One region of the Exiguobacterium sp. FSL W8-0210 genome, then DNA from elsewhere that is predicted to be linked to it. Evidence: riboswitches for the same ligand, from Rfam matches in the RefSeq annotation. Region 1 holds a riboswitch; each other region holds the start of a gene.
The links. Region 1 has a riboswitch for lysine ahead of MKY22_RS15800 (Na+/H+ antiporter NhaC family protein). Riboswitches for the same ligand answer to the same signal wherever they lie in the genome.

Region 1 (7,938 bases):
CGGACGAGACGATTTCGTTCGAAAAGGAACACTACAAAATTACGATCGAACCAAATAAAGAAGCGCGTCAACTCATCATTCGTGATACGGGAATCGGAATGACGAAGGAAGAACTAGAAGAGAATCTCGGTACGATCGCAAAAAGTGGATCGCTTGCCTTCAAGGCAGAGAATGAAGCACAAGATGGTCATGATATCATCGGACAATTCGGTGTCGGATTCTATTCTGCCTTCATGGTCGCAGACGTCGTCACTGTCGTTACGAAACCGTTCGGCAGTGCAGTCGCTTATAAATGGGAATCGCGTGGTGTCGAAGGTTATACGATCGAGGAAGTCGACAAGGAAACCGTCGGAACGGAGATTACACTCCACATCAAGGCGAACGAGGAAGAAGAATCGTATGACGAATACCTCGAGACGTATCGTTTGCGCAGTATCATCAAAAAATATTCAGATTTCATTCGTTATCCGATCGAGATGAAGGAACTCGAACGTCAGCCGATCGAAGGCAGTGACGAGACGGAAGAGGTCGAAGTCGTCAAGACGATCAACAGCATGGTGCCGATCTGGCGGAAGAACAAACGGGAATTGACAGACGAGGACTATACGAACTTCTACCAAGAGAAGCGTTATGGTTTCGACACACCAGCGAAACACATTCATATCAGTGTCGACGGTGCTGTTCGTTATCAATCGATCTTATTCATTCCAGAGCAGGCACCGTACGATTATTATTCGAAGGAATTTGAAAAGGGTCTTGAACTCTATGCCAACGGTGTCTTGATCATGGAAAAATGCAGCGACTTGTTGCCGGATCACTTCAGTTTCGTCAAAGGGATGGTTGACTCGGAAGACTTATCGCTCAACATCTCGCGCGAGTTACTGCAACACGATCGTCAATTGAAATTGATCGCGAAAAATATCCAAAGTAAGATCAAGACACAACTCGAAGCCCTCCTGCGCGAGGATCGCACGAAGTACGAAACATTCTATCAAGCGTTCGGACGCCAGCTGAAGTTCGGTATGTATAATGATTATGGCATGCATAAAGAACAGGTGCAGGATCTGGTCCTCTTCTACTCGGCGAAGGAAAAGAAGTTGATCACACTCGCAGAATACGTCGCAGCGATGCCGGAAGATCAGGCACATATTTACTACGCCGCTGGTGAGAGTACGAATCGTCTGGATAAATTACCACAATCCGAGCTCGTCCGTGATAAAGGGTATGATATCTTGTACTTCACGGAAGAGATCGATGAGTTCGCGATCCAGATGCTCGTGACGTACAACGAGAAGACGTTCAAGTCGGTCACGAGTAGCGATTTAGGGATTGAAGCGGAGGAAGCGGAGACGACGGACGCACAAGCAGAGATGTTCCAAGCCATGCAGGAAGTGCTAAGTGGGCAAGTCAAGGAAGTCAAAGCCTCAACACGTCTAAAATCGCATCCTGTCTGCTTTGCGACGGACGGCGCTGTCTCGATCGAGATGGAGAAAATTCTGAAGGCGATGCCGAATAATGAAGGGGTAGAAGCGGTCAAGATTCTTGAATTGAATCCGTCACACGCAGTGTTCGAGTCTCTTGAAACGGCGTATCAAAACGATCGTTCAAAATTCGAGCGCTATACAAAACTAATGTATCAACAAGCATTGCTTGTCGAAGGACTCCCACTCGAGGATCCAGTAGCGTTCGCGAATGATGTGTGTTTATTGATGGTGTGAAACGAATAGATATAAAAAAGGCATTGGATGCGCGCATCCAATGCCTTTTTTCGTAAAGTGTTTCATCAATCCGTTTGTAAATCCGAAGCGGTTTCGCCTTTTTTCGAGAGAACGTTCAAGACGACGACAAAGAGTACGAATGTGACAAGAGCTCCGATGAAACCGAAGACCGAAGACTCCGTGAAACCGATGACTAAATAACCGACTGCCGCAGTGACGGCACCGACTAGCGCATACGGTAATTGTGTCGTAACGTGATCGATATGATGGGATCCAGCCCCTGTCGAACTGAGGATCGTCGTATCGGAAATCGGTGAACAATGGTCACCGAAGACAGATCCAGCAAGAACAGCAGCAAGCGTCGGTAACAAGAGTGAAGCATCGACAGCCATGACGAGATCCGCACCGATTGGCAACATGATCCCGAATGTGCCCCAACTTGTTCCTGTCGAGAATGCCATCAAGCCGGCAATCAAGAATAATAAGAACGGCAAGTACGAAGCAGAAATCGAGTTGCTGATGAAGCTTGCGAGATAATCGCCTGTTTTCATATCACCGATAACAGCAATGATCGTCCAAGCAAATAACAGAATCACGACTGCTGGCCACATCGAACGCATACCAGCAACGATGCTTGCACGGTAATCGCGGCCCGGAATTTTCCGTCCGATCAGCATCAGGAAAGCAACGATTAAACTGATGACGACACCTGCGACGAGTGAACGTGTGACGTCTGTTGCCTCAAATGCTCCAATTAAAGTAAACGGGCGATTGTCGGCTGCAAGTGCCTGAGCACCTGTTCCGAGTAACGCACTGATCGTAGCAATGACGAGAACGACGATTGGAACGACGAGATCCCGTACTTTTCCGTTCGTATGTTCGTTGACCTCTTTTGCCATCCCCATCGGTGTTCCTTTTGACGCATCAAAAAGTTCACCTTTCGCGGCACGGTGTTCATGTTGTTTCATCGGTCCGACAGAGACGCCAGAGTAAGCGATGTAAAGTGTTAAAAGTAACGCAAAAATCGCATAGAAGTTCATTGGAACGATCATCATGAAAGCACTAAACGCTGAGTAATCCGTAATCGAGTGCGTCGTTAAGATACCGGCGATGATGGAGATGATGAATGCGCCCCAACTCGAAAGCGGACTGATGACACAAACAGGCGCAGCCGTTGAGTCAATTAAATAGGCAAGCTTCGCACGTGAGACACCACGGCGATCCGTTAACGGACGACTGACGTTGCCGACAGCGAGACTGTTGAAGTAATCATCGATGAAAATCAAGATACCGAGTCCGAAGGCAACTAAGCGTGCACCACGCGCTGTCTTGACGTGAGTAGAAGCCCATTCACCGAAGGCACGAGCGCCACCTGATGTCTGAATGAGCGTGGAAAGGACGCCGAGCAATAACAAGAAGACAAGCAATAAGACGTTCCACTCGTTCAAGGCACCGTCTGCCCAAAAGAGACTGAAGATGTTCTTGCCGAGATAGGTTACCGTATCGATCGGGTTAAAACGGTGGAGTAACAGGGCACCGACGAGAATGCCGACACCTAACGAAAGAACGACCTTTCGCGTAAAGATGGCTAATAAGATAGCTAGTAAAGCAGGTACAAGGGCAATAATGGAATCTGAATAGTTGACCATGAAAAATATCCTCCTCTTTAAAAATGGCTTAAAGATGAGACCCCGCGGCACAAAAAAAGCAAGGGCACCGGCAACAAAGCCGACACCCTCGCTGGATGCGTCTTTCTTAGCCGAATTGGAGCGCTCCATACAACTGTTATGTATGGCAATCGATCGGGTGTTTCCCGAATCGACCAACGACGATATGCTAGACACATACTGTCATTTCGGCGATGTCACCTTTCCTGTAGTCGTCTTCGTTGTCATCCTCGGACCAAGTACTGATTGAAATCGCGCCTCTACCTCATCGATAGAATAGTCATATTCTGTTCTTATGGACACTTTATCATGTATTTCAGAAGCGATTCAACCATATATTCTGATAATTTAAGATAAAGTTGTTTATTCAGCAAAATGTTGAATGAGCTGTTTCATCAAATAGGCTTGGTTTTCCTCGAATTGTTTTTTTCGATGACCGTTCGCGCCAGATGGGTGGGGGAATCCGGAAAGAAGCTGATGCTGTTCGATTCGTCCATCATGAATCAATCCACGGACTTGCGTCTCGACGACCCGACCGAGTGGAATTAATAACGCTGTTTTTTGTAACTGATTGATCTCAGCGACGAAGTGTTCTTCCGCGTAGTGCCTCAATAAAGGGCTACGATTGATCTTCGGTTGATGACCCGAGTAATTTTTTTCGCGATAAAAGACGGGTTGCTTTAACAGTGACGTCGGATGTAACAATTCCTGGTGTTGATGAAATAAGCTAGCCGTCGTCTCGATTCCGAGCAATGCTGGAAGTTCAAGTGTATCGAGCATCTGGACGAGGTTACGTCGCATCGTTCCGGCAAAGCTTGCTGTATATTTGACGAGGCGTGCCGTCTCTTCTAATGAAACACCATGGTGAAGGGCATCTGTCGCTTCTTCGAAAGCGATTCGCATCTGTTCAAAACCTGGTGTGATCCCGATGATGACGACTTTTGCTTCAGTATTGACGTATTCGCCAATCGGAGAGTAATAGACGGTCAGCTCGTTCTCCTGTTGCAATAAAAAATCGTCCGTCCATAATTCATCACGTCGTAACGTACGATCGTCAGGTAAGCTACGAATGGCTTGTTCAAATATAGTTAATGAATTCATGAAGGACCCTCTCTCTCTGTAATGGCACTATGATAACAAATAATACCATTTGTGATAATTCGACCCTTTCACTATTTGTATATAGGTATATAAAAAAGGACTCGATACGAGTCCTTTTCGTGCATCATGCGCGTTCTTTGACCGAAGCGACTTCATATGTCAGAATCTCGCTGCCGAGCATTGGCGATTCTCCTGCCTCACTACTCGCAGGTCGACTATGTGACGCTTTGAAATCGTCACTTTCCCGCCACGCTTGAAAACTCTTCATATCTTCCCAGTACATGTTGACGTTCATTTCATCGTGTTCTTCGATGTTTTGCGTCAATAAGACCTCAACACGGATGAATCCGTCCATCGTATCAAGTCCACTTGGACGCGTAAAACGAGGAGCGAGAGCTGCAGCCATCCCCTTTTTGACTTTAATCCGGTTCGTAACGACGATCATCATAAAATCCCCTTTCAAAAAACGAGTAACGTACTTCTTCAGTATAGTACGATGAGGGAAAGAATACCGGAAAGAAGGAACAAAAGAGATGAATGAACAGGAATATGATCAACGATTACGAATTGAGACCATTGAGATGCAACACCTTTATGGTGTGTTTAGTCACTACAATCGCTATGAACCGACGCCTTATGCGGCACTCGGCGAATTATGCGAAACCTATCCGTTTCAAAAAGAGGATACTGTCATCGATTTCGGGTGTGGGAAAGGGCGTTTAAACTTTTACTTACATGACCGATTCGACTGTTCCGTCATCGGAATCGAGATGAATGGACAATTTTACGAGGACGCACTTCGGAATATGGCGAAATACCAAAGTCGACGGAAGCGGCGTTCCGGAAGTTTGCGATTCGAACAGACGTATGCCGAGCAGTATACCATTCCGGATGAGGCGAATAAGTTTTATTTCTTTAATCCATTCTCTTCACAAATTTTCATGAAAGTGATCGATCACATTTTAAGTTCGGTCGAACGTTCCCCGCGTTCGGTTGATCTCATCTTGTATTACCCGACCGATGAATACCGGGAGTACCTGGAGCGCCATACCGTATTCGAGCAAATCGATGAGATTCGATTACGAGACCTCTATGAAAAAAATCATGACGAGAGGTTCGTCATCTATCGCTTTGATCCGAACAAACTGCTTCAAAACGGGTATGAATACAGTGAGGAAAGAAATAAAAGATAGGGAGGTCGGATGATGATCCGTTTGGAGCATGTGACGAAGGAATTTGCGCCGGGGCGTGGAATATTCGATGTCAGTTTTACAGTTGATCCGGGTACGATATTCGGTTTCATCGGACCAAACGGATCTGGAAAATCAACGACACTCCGACATTTGATGGGACTAATGGTTGCGGACGATGGAAGGGCGACGATCGGTGGTTTTGATTGCTGGAAGCAAAGTAAAGAGGTGAAGCAGTTGGTCGGTTATTTGCCGGGGGAGATTAGTTTACCTGGAGACATGACGGGAGCAGACATGCTGGATTTGATGCAACGACTACACGGTAGCAATCCGGCACGGCGACAACTGTTGTTGAAACGATTTCCTTTTGAGACGAAGACGAAAATCCGCAAGATGTCAAAAGGGATGAAGCAAAAACTGGCACTTGTCGGTTGCTTCATGAAAGATGCACCGGTCTATCTACTTGATGAGCCAACCAGTGGACTTGATCCTTTGATGCAAGAGCGTTTTTTAGAGTGGATCGAACAGGAGAAGCATGCTGGAAAAGCGATTCTGATGAGTTCACACCACTTTCCGGAGATGGAAAAATCGTGCGATCGAGCGGCTTTAATCAAAGCAGGGCGCATCATCGTCGAATCGGATATTCATGAGTTGGTTCGATCGAGTCGAAAGACGTATACGATCGTCTTCCGAACGGAGGTGGAAGCAGCACAGTTCGCGATGCAAGTCGGTGTTGAACCGAAGCGGCTGGAAGTCAGTTTTCAAACGGATGAGACGCTGAGCTTGAATCAGGCGATCGCTTATTTAACCCAGTACGATGTACGGCTGATTCGTCCGTCAGCAGATGATTTAGAACAGGTCTTCTTGCATTATTATGGAGAGGAGGAATCGTCGTGATATTGTTGATCCGCTCTTTATTCAAGCAGGTCAGAAAGCCCATGCTTGCTTATGCGATTGGAACGAGTCTCTACTTATTGATGCTTGCGTTGCTTTATCCATCGATGATGAAGACTGGTTTACTAGAAACAAAACTAGAAGCGTTACCTCCAGAAGTCTTAAAAGCATTTCAATACGATAAGGTGACGGGATTCGATAATGTACTGGATCTGCTCGGAGGGAACTATTATGGATTGATCTTTCAAGTCATTGCGAGTCTATTCTTGCTCTCATTAGCAGCGCGCCTCGTTGCGCGACCGATCGACAACGGAGAGCTGATCGTCTATCTCGCAGCCCCGATCACCCGGAATGCGTATACGTTTGCTGTCGCGATCGTCATGGGTATCGCAAGTATGGTTCTCGTAGGACTGAATGGACTTGTCTTGATGGTATCCGACTGGTGGATGACAGATATTTCGATCAATGACGTCATCTTATGGCGGATTCAGCTCAATGCGCTATTGTTACTCTTGGCGATCGGCGCCTTTACGTTATTCGTTGCGACGTTATTTGACGAAGAACGTCGTGCTTTTTCGCTTGCCGGTAGTGTGCTGGTTCTATCGATCGTCTTGACGATTCTGTCGGAGCTAAGTGACAAGACGGAGTGGCTCCGTTATCTATCCGTCTTCTCCTTATTCAATACGACGCAATTACTAGAAGGAACGAATCATTTTCTTCTTCATTCCATTCTTTTACTTGTCCTCTGTCTCGTGTTCTTGACTGGAGCAGTCGTTCAATTCGGACGTCGGAGTCTGTCGATTTGATCGAAAGTGGCGCAAAAACTTTACAGAAAGTGAACATTTAGGATTTGAACGTTGCGTCACGCGCTGATTTTTACTAAGATAAAGGAATGTTGTAGTTCTGGAAAAAGAAATGAGGTCTTTCGAAATGAATAAACCATCCATTTATGGATTAACGCTTGAGCAGATGACAGAATGGTTATCGAATCAAGGGCACAAACCATTCCGTGCCAAACAAGTATGGGATTGGCTCTACCGTAAACGTGTCACGACTTTCGCGGAAATGACGAATGTCAACAAGGATTGCCTTGAGTTGTTAGATCAGAGTTTTACGATTGACTCGATGACAGAAGCGGTCAAGCAAGAATCAGCAGACGGAACAATCAAGTTCCTTTTCAAATTATATGATGGCAACTTGATTGAAACGGTTCTGATGCGTCATAAGTACGGTCTTTCTGTCTGTGTTACGACACAGGTCGGCTGTAACATCGGCTGTAGCTTCTGTGCAAGTGGTCTGATCAAGAAGAGCCGCGACTTGTCAGCAGGCGAAATCGTTGAGCAAATCATGAACGTCCAACATCACCTC
Region 2 (7,938 bases), 2.8 Mb from region 1:
ACGTCAACGGTTTGTCCGACTTTGATTTCATCGATTTCTGTTTCTTCGATGTTCGCTGTGACCCAAAGGTCGTTTAAGTCAAAACCATAGGCAAGTGGTGTACCGGCTGCGACGAAGCCGTTCTTTGTCGCCATCGACTGAACGATCGTTGCCTTCGCAGGCATCGAAACAGAAAGATCTGTTGGTTTTTGTCCAGCTTGCGCAGTCATGATGTGACCAAGTGTTGCACCGCTGTCGAGCGATTCGCCTGTTTTAGCAGACCAGTCCGTTAATTTACCAGCGCTTGGGCTAGCAATCGTTATCATTTTGCCATCGATTTTCGCATTGTCTGTTTTGACATAGCTCGTTGCTTGATCGTAATAGTAGTATCCGACGACCCCACCACCGATCAAAACGATGAGTGTAACGATATTAATGATTAGTAATTTTTTCATACTCATGGGTGTGTTAGCATCCTTTCTTGTGTACAATCGATTCAAAAAAAGTACTCCTCTGGGGGGAGGAGTAATTAATATAGTTAATTATATGGATAGTTAGATAACAAACAACCAACAGTTTCCGACAAAATGTTGGAAAAATAAATGATAACGGATTCATTTTTAAAAAGATGATGGAAAAGGAGTGAAATGCACATGAAAGAGAGCCGTGATCCACGACCAAAACGGTCACGTGACCGTATTACGATGGAATTGTTTCGTTTACTGAAGACAAATAGCTTTTCGAGCATCACCGTCAAGATGCTTACGGATGGGGCGGGTGTGAACCGCTCGACCTTTTATGCGCACTACACAGATAAATATGATTTGCTTGACCAAATCGTTGAGGAACAGATGATGGCGCTCGAACAAGCGATTCGGATTACAGGTACAGGCACCGTATTTCCGACAGTCGAGCAGGTGAGTCATTATTTTGCTCGTTTGTTCATTCACATTGAAGAAAATGAATTATTCTATCAGACGATGCTCGTTCAAGGACCGATCAAAACGTTCATCTCTCGTTTTCTTGATACATTGAAAGAAAATTATCGCCTCGTCTTTCGATCCCAAGTCGCAGAGGATGCGACTTTCGTCGATCGGGATTTGTTACTGAACTATGTCATTGGTGGACAGTTAGGATTATTGATTTCCTGGTTACGAAACGGTCGGCCATATTCATCCGCATATATGGCGGAGCAATTGAGCCGGATGATCGTCTTTGGAACGGTTGAGAGTATCGGTTTTCCTAAAGAGACGGAATGAGGACGTAAAAAAGACACTTCCCTGCGGAAGTGTCCAATCAGTTTAAGCCTGTCGGAATGCGAGTTCTTTCGTATAGATCGTACTCCGATTCCGTCCACTTTCTTTTGAATAATACAACGCTTTATCTGCCTGTTGTAATGCTTCAAGTGACGTATGCGAACCACTGGAATGTGAAATCCCAACTGAGATCGTAATTTGTAGATCAGGTACATCTGCTGTCGAGAACAGGTTACGTGCGACCGTCAGCCGAGCTAGTTCTGCTATTTTTTGCGCTTCTTTCGCCGAAGTACTTGGTAAGATGATTAAAAATTCTTCACCACCGTACCGTCCGACGAGGTCGTCTGGACGCGTCAAGGAAGCGAGAGTCATGCCGAGTTGACGTAGGACATCATCTCCGGCGTCATGACCATATGTATCATTGACGTGCTTGAAGAAGTCGATATCAATCAAGACAAGTGAATACCCTTGATCCGTTGAACCGACAAGTGACAGTGAATCATCGAGACGGCGCCGATTGGCAAGTCCGGTCAAAGCATCCGTCATCGCTAGTTTTTGTTGATACTGAATGTTTTCGAAGTGACGGCGTAATTCCGTCAGCAGTCGAAAAGCAACAAAGCCAGCTAATAGATTAAAGAAGATATAAGCGATTGAAATTTTAAAGAATGTCGACCAACTGTTTGTCAGGATATAGATGGCAGGTAACGAATAGAGAACACCAATTGACACCAATAATTGAAAATGGCGTGTCGAGACATGAACGAATCGACGTACGATTCCGATCGTCGTAATGATTAAGACGATAATCAGTGTGGACAGATAAAAACCCTCCATTTGATCGACGGGTGTCAAAAAGTAACGTGTCCCGATGATCATTATACCGGCGACGATGGCGCTCGGGAAACCACCGAATAGCATAGCGATCGCGACTGGGATGATTCGTAAATCCACACGGGCGACATCGATCTGAATACCATTGAATATCAACAAAACTGCAATCAGACCACAGACACTTCCCAATATGAGGCGTGTACTCCAGCTGGAGTTCAGCGAAATACGTGGTCGATTCCGAAATGGTAAGAATAAGAGAGTAATCGTCGTGAACAGTAGACAAAAGTTAATGATGAATTGATTCATGATGGACAACAAATCCTCCCAACTCCCCAGCTAACAGATTTCCATATATATACTCCAGTATACTCATCTAGGTAACGGTTAGACAGAGGTAAATGTTTAGATAAAACATAAAAAACGGTAGAAAATCTGGGCTAACCTAAAATTTTGAGACAATATAAAACACCTTCGGAGTGGTACACTTTTAAAAAGTACTAACATCGGAGGTGTTTTTGCATGGGCAAAAACGTATATTCAAGTGAAGTGAAATGGGCAGTAGTCAAAGATAAGCTGAGTGGTAAGTTAACGACGAGAGAAATCATGGAGAAGTACGGAATCAAAAATGAATCTCAAATCAAAACATGGATGAGATGGTATCGCTCTAACGAACATTATCGATTTGATCAGCCAATCGGTAAACAATATACCTATGGACATGGTCCAGATTCTGCGAGTGAGGATGACAAGAGAGAACGACAAATGTCACATCTGAAGATGGAAAATGAAATCTTAAAAAAGTACATGGAAATCGAAAGAGAGTTGAGAAAGAAGTAGTCTTAAAAATTGTAGAGTTTCTTCGGAGAAAGTATACAATCACCGCCATTCTTAGCGCTTTGAATGTACCAAGAGCAAGCTATTACCGTTGGATTAAGGAATCTGTGAAAGCACCTTCGGTGCTCGAAAAAACCGTCATTGAACTAAGTAAACAGACGAAGTATCGGAATGGACATCGAAAAATAAAGGCATTATTACAGCAAATCTATCAGTTAAAAGCCAATCGGAATACCGTACAGAAAATCATGCAAAAACACCATCTCCAATGTCGGATCAAGCCGAAGCGAAGATGGAAGTCTCAAGGTGAGCGCATCATAACGGTACCGGATCTCATCAAGCGCGATTTCACAGCAAGTAAACCGAATCAAAAGTGGGTGACGGATATCACCTATATCCAATACGGCAGCACGACGAAATATCTTTCCACCATCATGGATCTTTTTAATAACGAAATCGTCGCATACAAGTTATACGAGCATCAACAAACGTCTCTTGTGATTGATACGTTGAAGATAGCGCTTGAGAATCGAAACTATCCCGAAGGGGTCATCCTTCATTCGGACCAAGGAAGTGTCTATACGTCATACGCCTTTCAAGAATTCGTTAAAAGGAATCACCTAACAAGCAGCATGTCTCGTAGAGGAAACTGTTGGGACAACGCAGTTATCGAATCGTTCCACTCTAATTTAAAGTCCGAGGAATTCCAGTACGTCAAATTTAATTCACTAAGAGACCATGAGGTCTCTGAACGCGTTACTAATTACTTAAATTACTATAACGAAGAACGAATCCAAGAAAAATTAGGCTACCTGACACCGAAAAAATACGGTGTACAGGCAGCCTAATCAAGGTGTTTTATATGTGTCTCATATTGCTAGGTCAGTCTAATCTACCGTTTTTTATGAAGACGAAGTGAGCGTATCCTCATCCATCGTCAGTAAAATCTTATCGAAGACGCGAATCATCGTTTCCAGTTCTTCTTCTGTTAAAGTTCCGAAGCGATCTTGTAAATAGTTTCTTCGGACGACCTCGAGTTCCCGAAAAGCACGCTCTCCGTCATCCGTCAAAGCAAGGACAATCGAGCGACGATCTTCCGTCGAACGCGTCCGTGTGACATATCCTTGTTTATAGAGCTTATCCGTTAAAGCAGTGACTTGACTCGTCGCCAGCTCAAATTGTTCCGCAAGAAGTGTCGGACGCTGGGGACCGTTTTCTGAAAGACTCCGTAAGATGAAAAATTCGCTTCGGGTTGCTGTTCCTTCAAATAGTCGATTAAGTTCACGTCGCAGGGTACGAAGAATGACACGCATTTGTTCCTCGAGTCGGTAAGTCAGCAAATCACGTTCCTGTGGCATGCAAGCAGCATCCTTTCTCTCAGTGGACTTCTATCATTTAGTGTACTAAACATATCGGATTTTTACCATATACTACCCCAGATTCAAAAAAGGCAATTGACAATTTCGTGGCGGTTTGTGTAATATGGCGTAGTAATAACTAATTTAATTCAGTTCTCACTCAACCAGTGGGATGGAGGTTGCAGTTCTTAAGAGTACGGTTATGGATGTCGTCAAGCGACAAATGAAGTGACCTGAAAGGAAGAATTGCCGAAATCAATCATCGCTTTGAAGATGATCGATTGGGATTAGGTCGAATAGGTCTAATACTGTCACAAGTCGGGTATCACTCACTTGTGGAGAGCTATCTTTCACGACGGTAGAATGAGGCGCATCCATTTTATTATGTTGCGTTCTCATCTTCCATCTGGAAGATGAGGGCGCTTTTTGTTTTTTCATTCAAAAAGTGTCCTCTCAAAAATTTATTAAAGAGAGAAGCGAACGAAATGAACAATCTAGATGTGAAACAAACAACAGATTCGACAGCAGAAGGATTAAAACGTGGATTACAAGCCCGTCATATGTCAATGATCGCCATCGGTGGAGCGATCGGAACAGGACTCTTCATTGCGTCCGGTGCTTCCGTCGCAGCAGCAGGACCAGGTGGGGCGCTCCTATCGTATGCAATCGTTGGTCTGATGGTCTACTTCCTCATGACAAGTCTTGGTGAAATGGCAGCGTATATGCCGGTCGCTGGATCCTTCTCGACCTATGGAACGAAATTCGTCGATCCATCATTCGGCTTTGCACTTGGCTGGAACTACTGGTACAACTGGGCAGTCACGATCGCAGTCGAACTCGTCGCAGCACAAATCGTCATGACGTACTGGTTCCCGGACGTTCCTGGGTTTTACTTCAGTGCCTTGTTCCTCTTACTCATGATTGGCTTGAACTACTTCTCCGTTAAAGGATTCGGAGAAGCGGAGTATTGGTTTGCGATGATTAAAGTCGTCACCGTCATCGTCTTCTTAGTCGTCGGTGTTGCGATGATTTTTGGTGTCTTTACATCGGAGCCACCGGTTGGCTTTAAAAACTTTGCTCTTGGCGATGCGCCGTTCGTTGGTGGAATTCCTGCCGTCATCGGTATCATTCTCGTTGCCGGATTCAGTTTCCAAGGAACGGAACTGGTCGGGATTGCCGCGGGTGAATCGGAAGATCCGAAAAAGAATGTTCCAAAAGCAGTCAAACAAGTCTTCTGGCGTATTTTGCTTTTCTACGTCTTCGCGATTTTCGTCATCGGAATGCTCATTCCATATACGAGCCCGAACTTGGTTTCCAATGACATTACGGACGTCGCGGTTAGTCCGTTTACGCTCGTCTTTGAAAAAGCGGGTCTTGCCTTCTCAGCAGCACTCATGAACGCCGTCATCTTGACGTCTGTTCTATCTGCCGGAAACTCAGGTATGTATGCTTCGACTCGGATGCTTTATACACTTGCTCGCCAAGGCGATGCACCGAAGTTGTTCGCGAAAGTATCGAAAAACGGTGTACCGCGTAACGCTTTGCTCGCAACAGGAGCAGTCGGTGCGCTCTGCTTCTTGACGTCAATGTTTGGTGGACAAGTCTACTTGTGGTTACTCAATGCTTCCGGTATGACAGGCTTCATCGCATGGCTCGGGATTGCAATCAGTCACTATCGTTTCCGTAAAGGATTCCTTGCGCAAGGTCACTCGTTGAAAGACTTACCATATGTTGCACCAGCATTCCCATTCGGTCCGCTGTTCGCCTTTGGTCTTTGTTTCCTCGTCATCGTCGGTCAAAACTATGCCGCATTCCTCGCGGATCAAATTGATTGGGTCGGAATTGCCGCAACGTATGTTGGTATTCCATTATTCCTTGCCTTTTGGTTAGGACATAAATTCAAAAACCGGACGTCAATCGTTCGTTATGACGAGATGGACTTCCAGGAACATCCACGTCAATCATAATGTGTGAACCACCTTCTATAAATGAAGGTGATTGAGATTGAAGACAAAGTGCAATTTTTCTCTGATGAGTCTGGTGAGAAAGATTGCGCTTTTTTGTTCGTTTCGAATCGTTTTCCTGGGACAAGCATCGCGCCGCTTCGCTTCGCTGCAGGGTCGCTCTTGCTTGTTTTTCCCTAGGAAGCGATGTCGAGTGAACAAAACGCTTTTTCGATTCTCCTTCCGGGTATAAAGAAGAAGGACACGTTACACGCCGCCACTCCTACAGGAAAAAGCGCAATTTTGCGCTGTCAGAGACAAACAAGACCCGTTTTCCTGCTTGAATGAAGCGGGAAAACTGGCTTGTGTCTCGCCTGAGGAAAGGGCGTGAAGACGAGTCATTTTTGAGTCAGCCCATTTTTCTGCAATCGGAACCACCTTTTATAAATGAAGGTGGTTTTTTATTCCCTTAAATGAAAACGTTTTCTAAAATATAGTTTTGAAAAAGTATAAAAAAGGAATCAATGAATAAGTATTCAAAAATAGAAATATGAATAAAGAATAGGGGGAAGACGCATGACTACATCTGAATTATTTTTCACATTAGGTTCTGCAGCGTTTTTCATGTTGCTCGTTGCCTACATATCCTATCGATTGACGCGTGGGAAAACACAAGGCGTCGATGAATACTTCTTAGCCGGACGAGGATTAAGTGGCGTTTTCATTGCCGGATCGCTACTGCTGACGAATTTGTCGGCAGAACAATTAATTGGACTTAACGGGCAATCCTTCATGGGAAACATGTCGAGCATGGCGTGGGAAGTCACGGCAGGATTTGCTGCGATTATCATGGCCATCTATCTGCTCCCGAAGTTTCTCGGGCTTGGGATCTCGACGTTACCGGAATACTTAAGTCACCGGTATGACGAGACGGTGCGCCGGATGACAGTCTTACTCTTTTTGCTTGGATATATGTGCGTCACGATTCCTTCGATGCTTTATTCAGGTGGGATAGCTGTCTTGCAGCTGTTCGATGTTCCGGAACTATTTGGTCTTAGTTATACGCAATCCCTTTGGTTAGTCGTCTGGATCGTTGGGATCATCGGAGCAATTTATGCGATTTTTGGAGGACTACGTGCGGTGGCTGTCTCAGATACCTTGAACGGGATTGGGCTCGTCTTCGTCGGATTCCTAGTTCCGGTACTCGGCTTTATCACACTGGGTAACGGGAATTTACTTCAAGGGATGAAGACGATTGCGACTGTGCAACCGGAGAAGCTGAACGCAATTGGAAGTTCAACCGATGCCGTTCCGTTCTTCTCGATTTTCACGGGTATCCTATTTGCGAACTTATTTTATTGGTCACTCAATCAATATGTCATTCAACGTGTGCTCGGGGCAAAAGATTTGAAGGAAGGACAGAAGGGCGTTCTCATGACAGGATTCTTGAAGTTATTAGTTCCAATCTTCATGCTGATTCCTGGGATCATTGCCTATCACTTGTATGGGAACACACTAACGAGCGGTGATTTATCTTATCCTCGACTCATTACGGAGTTACTGCCGGTCTCGCTGATGGGATTTTTCTTGGCTGTCTTACTCGGAGCTGTCTTCAGTTCGTTTAACTCGTTGCTAAACAGTATTGCGACACTTTTCGTCCTCGATATCTATCAGCCGGTGTTTGCGAAAGAGGCGAGTGACGAACATTTGATTCGTGTCAGTAAATGGTTCGGAACG
Region 3 (7,938 bases), 2.5 Mb from region 1:
AGGTATAGCGGTCTCCTCGGTAAGCGGAGATGACATATTCAAACGGTTGCTCTGTTGTCAGGTACGTCAGTTGCTCGACAGATAAGACAGGCGAAGCGGTCGATAGACCAAGATGGCCCGCCTCTTCCTTCGTTGCAAGACGTGATTCGAACGTTTGACTCGCACGTCCAAGATTTAATCCGCTCGCTTCTGCAAATGCATAGAGCGATGCGGTCGCGACGTCTTGATCGAGTCCAGGTAAGAGCTGTTCCGGGATATAGACGGTCTCAAGGGCAAGCGCTTGCTCATCTGCAATTCGTAAACGTTTCAGTTCATACACCGATGCCCCTTCGCGAATCCGTAGCTTATTGGCAATCGTCATCGAGGCGTCGATGATTTGATAGGAAAGTAGCGCACTCGTCGGTTCTAAACCTAAGTGCTCCATCTCTTCCGAGAAACTCGTCAATCCAGACAGTTGCATGACGATTTTTTTATTCGCGACGAATGTTCCACGTCCTTTTTGACGAATCAAGTAACCGGCGTTGACCAAGTTTGAAATGGCTTGTCGGACCGTCATTCGGCTGATTTGGTGCGCTTCCGCAAATTCGCGCTCGGACGGGATCAAATCGCCAGGTTGAAGAACACCGCTTTCGATTTGTTGTTTTAAGGCAGCTTCGATTTGATAGTAGATGGGGAGTGGTGAATTTTTATTGATATGCTGAATCACGGCATTTCGTCCCTTCGCGATCGGTAGTCTTTCGTCTAGTGTACTAGGAAAAAGGCAAGCCGACAAACGATTCTGGATGAAATATGGCATAATACAGAGTGAAACTGACAGAGAAAGGTGGTCGAGGTATGCGCCCCTAACAAATAGAATCCGATGTCCGAACCTTTCAGACATCCATTCGTGCAACAAAACAAGTAGATGGTTATTGGGTTGCTTTAGAGAAAAGTTACTTCTATCCGGAGAGCGGTGGACAGCCGGCGGATCGTGGAACATTGAACGACCAACCGGTCCTTGACGTTCAAATCGAAGACGGTGTCGTCTGGCACCAACTGGCGACGCCGCTCACAGGTGACGTCACCGGTATCGTAGATGACGCAGTCCGAATCGATCATGCGGCGCAGCATACGGCACAACATGTCATCTCTGCAATCCTACAAGATGAATCAAATATCAAGACACTCAGTTTTCGGACGGGAAGTGAGGTCTCGACGCTTGATATCGAGACACCTAAATGGACAACTATGCAACAAGAACAGCTGGATCGACGATTACGACATGTGATTGAACAAGGATTACCGATCACGGCGACAGAGTATGACGAGGCGGAAGCGCTACGCTTACCATTAAGAAAAACACCACAAGTTGAAGGACGAATTCGTGTCGTTCAAATCGGCACACTCGATTATAGTGCATGTGGCGGGACGCATCTTGATTCGACGGCACAGCTCGAGTCGATTCTCTTTACCGGAGTCGAGCGGATTCGTGGAAATATTCGTCTGTCCTATGTCGCGAAGGAACGGGCATACCAACTCGTTCAGGCAGAACGACGAGCCTTACGGGAAGCGGCGCAAGCCTTGTCGGTCAAACCAGTTCAAATGCTAGAAGCCGTCCAAGCGTTACAAGAAGAGCAGAAACGCTTAACGAAACAGATCGAACACGCCCAGGAACAACTCGCAACGTTCACACTCGCTCACGCTTTAGAACAACAAGAAGGCATTCTTGTGTTTGAACATCTGGATGAAGAAATCAAAATATCCGAGCAACTTGCTAAAGCGATTCAAGAAGCGGGACGCGTCGGCGTCGTCTGGAATGCGACGACGAACAAGCTACTGATGAGTAGTCCAGGTGAACCCCATCTCGGGAAGTTCGCTAAAGCACATGTTCAAGCATTCAATGGGCGAGGCGGAGGAAGTGCGGTTCAGGCACAGGCACAATTTACGAATCGGGATGATGCGATGGCATATGTCGATCGATTACGGGAGGAATATCAGTCATGACAGTCATTCAAGTACGTACAGCAGAACAACATCAAGCCGTCCGGATGATCCGGGAGCGTGTCTTCGTTGAGGAGCAAGGCGTACCACGCCATCTTGAATACGATACACATGATGAAACAGCGATTCATCTGCTTGTCCTCGATGAGCAGAGTCGACCGGTCGCAACGGGGCGTACCCGTCCATATGACGATCAACGGATGAAGGTAGAGCGTGTCGCGACGCTAGCGACAGCGCGAGGAAAAGGATACGGTGGCGAGTTGATGCAGGCGATGGAACGAGTCGCACGTCGCGAAGGGAAGCAATTGCTAACACTCGGCGCGCAAGTTCAAGCGATCCCGTTTTATCAAGGACTCGGGTATACGATCGTCTCCGATGAATTCGATGATGCGGGCATCCCGCACCGAACGATGGAGAAAAAATGTAAGTCATTTTGAAAGAAATCCTGCAAAAAGGGTTTCTTTTTTTTGTTTTCTATGTATATATATAATTCATAATGAATTTTTATACAGACAGATGAATTTAAAACCAGGAGGGAATTATACATGTCGAAACAAAAATTGATCTTAGCGTACTCTGGGGGACTTGATACATCGGTAGCCATCAAATGGTTGAGCAAGGACTATGACGTCATTGCCTTATGCATGGATGTCGGAGAAGGAAAAGATTTATCCGTCATTAAAGAAAAAGCACTCCTCGTCGGTGCGATCGAATCGATCGTCCTCGATGTTAAAGAAGAATTCGCACAAGACTTCGTCTTGCCAGCACTTCAATATGGCGCTCATTACGAAAATGCCTATCCGTTGATTTCAGCGCTTTCGCGTCCGTTGATCGCAGAAAAGCTTGTCGAAGTCGCGCATCAACATGGTGCAACGGCGGTCGCTCACGGATGTACCGGAAAAGGGAACGACCAAGTCCGGTTCGAAGTTTCGGTCGCAGCACTTGATCCATCACTCGAAGTCATCGCACCGGTTCGGGAATGGAAATGGTCACGGGAAGAAGAGATCGCCTATGCGAAAGAAAACAACGTGCCGATCCCGATCAACCTCGACAGCCCATACTCAATCGACATGAACCTCTGGGGACGGAGTAACGAGTGTGGCGTCCTAGAAAACCCTTGGACAGAGCCACCGCAAGACGCTTACGCGTTAACAGTAGCGCCAGAAGACGCTCCGGATCAGGCAGAAGAAGTCATCATTGGCTTTGAAGCAGGTGTTCCGGTCTCGATCAACGGAACGACGTATCCACTGGCGAAACTGATCACGGAACTGAACATCATCGCTGGTGCACATGGGGTCGGACGGATCGACCACGTCGAGAACCGTCTCGTCGGTATCAAATCGCGGGAAGTCTATGAGTGCCCAGGAGCAACGGTTTTACTCAAAGCTCACGCTGCACTCGAGACGATTACATTGACGAAGGACGTCGCGCATTTCAAACCACTACTCAGCAAACAATATGCAGAAACGATCTATAACGGTCTCTTCCATGCACCATTGACAAAAGGCTTGAAAGCATTCCTGACGGCGACACAACAGGACGTCACAGGAGAAGTTCGCGTTAAACTGTTCAAAGGAAACGCAACCGTGACAGGTCGTCAGTCCGCTGTCTCACTCTACGATGAGAAACTTGCGACGTATACGAAAGAAGACGCGTTCGATCATGAAGCAGCAAAAGGCTTCATCAAATTACACGGACTTGCCGTTTCGACGCATGCGAGCGTACATCGTCAGGCGGGTGTCACGAAATGACCAAACTCTGGGGTGGACGTTTTACGGAAAGTGCTTCCGCTCAAGCGGAAGCCTTCGGAGCATCGATCACGTTCGATCAAAAATTAGCGAGCGTCGATTTAAAAGGCAGTCTCGCACACGCGCAGATGCTATTTGAACAAGGGATCCTCGCTCAAGACGAGTGGACACAAATCGAGCAAGGACTGAAGCAACTGGAAACGACGTTAGCGGATCATGTGTATACGCTAGCAGATGAAGACATTCACATGAATCTCGAGCGTCTATTGACGGAACAGATTGGTCCGGTTGCAGGAAAACTGCATACGGCACGGAGCCGAAACGATCAAGTCGCAACGGATTTACATCTATGGATGGAACAACATGTTGAAGCGTTGACGACGGCATTACGCGAGCTCCAATCGGTCATCACGGAACAAGCGGAGCAACATATCGAGACGGTCATGCCAGGTTATACGCATTTGCAACGGGCACAACCAATCTCGCTTGCCCATCACTTGCTCGCTTATTTCTGGATGTTCGAACGTGATGTCGAACGGTTGACGGATAATCAAAAGCGGATCCGGAAATCACCGCTCGGGGCAGGCGCGCTCGCGGGGACGACATTCCCAATCGATCGTTTCCGTTCTGCCGAGTTGCTCGGTTTTGAGTCAATCTATCCGAACAGTCTCGACGCTGTCTCCGACCGCGATTTCGTCATCGAATACCTCGGGATCGCCTCTACCGTCATGATGCATCTCTCGCGTTTTTGTGAAGAAATCATCATCTGGGCATCGCAAGAATTTGGCTTCATCGAGTTGTCTGATGCTTTCTCGACAGGGTCGAGCATGATGCCACAGAAGAAAAATCCTGATTTCGCTGAATTGATTCGTGGGAAAACGGGGCGCGTCTACGGCAATCTGATGGGCTTCTTGACGACGATGAAGGCATTACCACTCGCTTACAACAAAGACATGCAAGAGGATAAGGAAGGGGTCTTCGATACAGCAGATACCGTTCTCCAATCCGTTCAAATCTTCACCGGAATGATTGAATCTGCGACGTTTAAGACCGAAGCGCTCAAGAAGGCGACAATGCAAGACTTCTCGAATGCAACGGAACTCGCCGACTACCTTGTAACGAAAGGCATACCGTTCCGGGAAGCGCATGAAATCGTCGGCAAAGCCGTCCTTTACTGTGTGCAGAACGGTTGTTTCCTGAAGGATTTGAACCTCGAGACGTATCAAACGTTCCATCCTGATATCACGGAAGACGTCTATCCGCTCCTCGATCCGGTTCAAGCAGTAGCACGCCGGACTAGCTACGGCGGGACAGGGTTTGCTGCCGTGTCGGAGCAACTCGAACTCGCGAAACAGCATCTTGCGAATTGACGAATTTTGAAAAAAAACAGTCAAATGACTGGATTTAACAAAAGATGTCTGCTATAACTGTAACTAACAACCGACAGATAGAGGCGCGGATGACATGAGTAGCATCATTCTTGAAGGCAAGCATGCCGAATGATGTGAAAGGGGAAGTCCGCCGAAGTGAACGAGAAGATGCTTCTTCTTGTTTGCTGGTACAACGGTTAAGATCCGTTGTACTGCCGAAACCGATGTTTCGGAGCGCTATCTTACGTAAAAGAACGAATGACTTTGTCTTCGTTTGTCCGATCGTGATAACGACGGGCCGTAGGAACGCTCCTACCGGCCCGTCGTTTTTTTCTGTATCGGGACAAAGGAGATAGGATTGTGACAACTGTACTTAAATTTGGTGGAAGCTCGGTTGCGACTGTCGAACAGATTCAGTCTATTGCGAATTATTTGAAGAGTCGCGCAGCCGAAGGTGAAAAACTCGTCGTCGTCGTTTCGGCGATGGGCAAGATGACAGATTCTTTGATCGCTCAGGCGCAAGCCATCACGGATCGCCCCGAGCGAAGAGAACTCGATCGACTGCTTGCCATCGGAGAAGAACAGACGATTTCATTACTCAGCATCGCCCTCAACTCACTCGGCGTCAAAGCGTTATCGCAAACAGGCGCTCAAGCGGGAATCAGTACGATGGGATTGCATACGAAAAGTAAGATCAAACAGATTGATGGAAATCTATTACGACAAAAACTCGAAACATATGATGTCGTCATCGTCGCTGGATTCCAAGGTGTCAACGAACTCGGTGATGTCACGACGCTCGGACGTGGTGGATCGGATACAACGGCTGTTGCCCTTGCGGCAGTCCTTGATAAACGGTGTGAAATCTACACGGATGTCGACGGTGTCTATACAGCTGATCCGCGAATCCATGCCGCCGCTCAACCGATTCCACATATCTCGTATGATGAGATGATGGAAATGAGCGCCCTCGGGTCGAAGGTCATGGAAATGCGAAGTGTCGAACTAGGAAAAAAATACGGCGTACACATCTTCGTCGGGAAAACACTTGAATCGAAAAGGGGAACATGGATCATGGAAGCGACGGAAACAATGGAACAAAAAGCGGTGACGAGTGTCAGTGTGACGAAGAACGTCTTGACGGTATCAATCAAACACGTACCGCAAACGAATGCAGCAGTAGCCGATATCTTCGAACTGTTATCCAATCGCCACGTCAACATCGACATGATCAGTCAAACGACGTTCGACAGTGACATTTTCTTATCGTTCTCATGTCCACTCGATGAGGAAGAGTTCCTCGATGAAGCATTGAAAGACATCATGGATCGCTTCACGACAGTCAAGGTCGATCGCCATAATCAACACGCGAAATTATCTGTCGTCGGAATCGGGATGCGGGATGCAACAGGTGTCGCTTCGAAATTGTTCGCAATCTTCCGAGCAGAGAACATTCCGTTCTATCAAGTTACGACTTCAGAAATCAGCATCTCATACACGATTGCACAAGCAGATATTGAACGGACGGTTGCAGCGATTGCAAACGCGTTCGAGTTATAAGGAGGAAAACAGGATGTATCATGTAGCCGTCATCGGAGCAACCGGCGCCGTCGGTCAAAAAATGTTACAAGTACTAGCCGAACTGGACTTCCCGGTCAGCCGCCTGTCCGCTTACGCTTCTGCTCGTTCAGCAGGGAACACGGTACAGTTCAAGGGAGAAGATATTACGATCCAAGCGCTGACGCCAAACATCACGGAAGACGGGATCGATGTCGCGTTGTTCGCAGCGGGCGGAACGATCAGTGAGCAATATGCCCCGTTACTAGCTGAAAACGGAACACTCGTCGTTGATAATTCAAGTGCCTTCCGGATGCAGGAGACGATTCCACTCGTCGTGCCAGAAGTCAATCCGCAAGCGATTCAAGCAACGGACCGCTTGATCGCAAATCCGAACTGTTCGACGATTCAATCCGTCGTCGCCTTAGCACCGCTCCAGTCACTGGGATTCGAGCGTGTCAACTATACGACGTATCAGGCCGTATCCGGTTCTGGTCAAAAAGGAATCGAGGATCTGGCACGTGGAGCACGCGGAGAAGAGCCCGTCAATTATCCGCATCCGATTCACGATAACATCTTGCCACATATCGATGTGTTCCTTGAGAACGGCTATACGAAAGAAGAGCAGAAGATGATTGACGAAACACGGAAAATCTTCAATCTTCCAGCACTACCAGTCAGCGCGACATGTGTGCGTGTTCCAGTCACGAATTCTCACTCGGTTGCGATCAACGTCACGTTTACGCAGTCGACGACGGTTGCAGCGATCCGTGAAGCACTTGAAGGCGCACCGGGCGTCGTCCTCATCGATGATGTCGCGAATACGCGTTATCCGATGCCACTCAATGCAAGTGGTACGGACGACGTCTACGTCGGTCGGATTCGACAAGATGATAGTCTCGCGAACACGTTCCATCTCTGGTGTGTAGCCGACAACATTCGAAAAGGTGCCGCCTCGAATGCCGTACAAGTCGCACGCCAAGCAATCGAACAGTCGATTCATTCATAAAAAAGGAGGAGTTCTTCATGTTCAAAGGAGCAGGTACAGCGCTCGTCACACCATTTAATGAAGCAGGCGAGTTGGATTTACACGTATTTGAACGCTTAATCGAGCAACAACTCGCAGCAGGAATTCAGGCACTTGTCGTTGGAGGGACGACAGGAGAAGGATCGACACTGACGAACACGGAATTCGAACAACTCCTGACGACTGCCGTTCAAATCACGGCAGGACGAGTACCCGTCATTGCCGGAACGGGTTCGAACAACACGGCAGCAACAAT

Region 2: it holds a riboswitch for lysine, as region 1 does, so the genes downstream of both, MKY22_RS01295 (amino acid permease) here and MKY22_RS15800 (Na+/H+ antiporter NhaC family protein) in region 1, are expected to answer to the same signal.
Region 3: it holds a riboswitch for lysine, as region 1 does, so the genes downstream of both, MKY22_RS02745 (aspartate kinase) here and MKY22_RS15800 (Na+/H+ antiporter NhaC family protein) in region 1, are expected to answer to the same signal.

The regions. Positions count from the first base shown of each region.
Region 1 covers NZ_JBBOUK010000001.1:3,039,714-3,047,651, reverse strand. The annotation lists gene htpG (molecular chaperone HtpG) at 1-1,718, shown strand, start outside; gene MKY22_RS15800 (Na+/H+ antiporter NhaC family protein) at 1,784-3,367, opposite strand; lysine riboswitch at 3,478-3,656, opposite strand; gene MKY22_RS15795 (hypothetical protein) at 3,749-4,486, opposite strand; gene MKY22_RS15790 (heme oxygenase) at 4,611-4,931, opposite strand; gene MKY22_RS15785 (methyltransferase) at 5,020-5,679, shown strand; gene MKY22_RS15780 (ABC transporter ATP-binding protein) at 5,692-6,573, shown strand; gene MKY22_RS15775 (ABC transporter permease subunit) at 6,570-7,376, shown strand; gene rlmN (23S rRNA (adenine(2503)-C(2))-methyltransferase RlmN) at 7,501-7,938, shown strand, end outside.
Region 2 covers NZ_JBBOUK010000001.1:221,746-229,683, forward strand. The annotation lists gene MKY22_RS01270 (HlyD family secretion protein) at 1-440, opposite strand, end outside; gene MKY22_RS01275 (TetR/AcrR family transcriptional regulator) at 633-1,238, shown strand; gene MKY22_RS01280 (diguanylate cyclase) at 1,281-2,372, opposite strand; one part of gene MKY22_RS01285 (IS3 family transposase) at 2,586-2,862, shown strand; one part of gene MKY22_RS01285 (IS3 family transposase) at 2,862-3,748, shown strand; gene MKY22_RS01290 (MarR family winged helix-turn-helix transcriptional regulator) at 3,803-4,258, opposite strand; lysine riboswitch at 4,424-4,612, shown strand; gene MKY22_RS01295 (amino acid permease) at 4,744-6,225, shown strand; gene MKY22_RS01300 (solute:sodium symporter family transporter) at 6,778-7,938, shown strand, end outside.
Region 3 covers NZ_JBBOUK010000001.1:518,355-526,292, forward strand. The annotation lists gene phnF (phosphonate metabolism transcriptional regulator PhnF) at 1-706, opposite strand, end outside; gene MKY22_RS02725 (alanyl-tRNA editing protein) at 979-1,983, shown strand; gene MKY22_RS02730 (GNAT family N-acetyltransferase) at 1,980-2,417, shown strand; gene MKY22_RS02735 (argininosuccinate synthase) at 2,526-3,731, shown strand; gene argH (argininosuccinate lyase) at 3,728-5,098, shown strand; lysine riboswitch at 5,169-5,346, shown strand; gene MKY22_RS02745 (aspartate kinase) at 5,459-6,658, shown strand; gene MKY22_RS02750 (aspartate-semialdehyde dehydrogenase) at 6,672-7,664, shown strand; gene dapA (4-hydroxy-tetrahydrodipicolinate synthase) at 7,682-7,938, shown strand, end outside.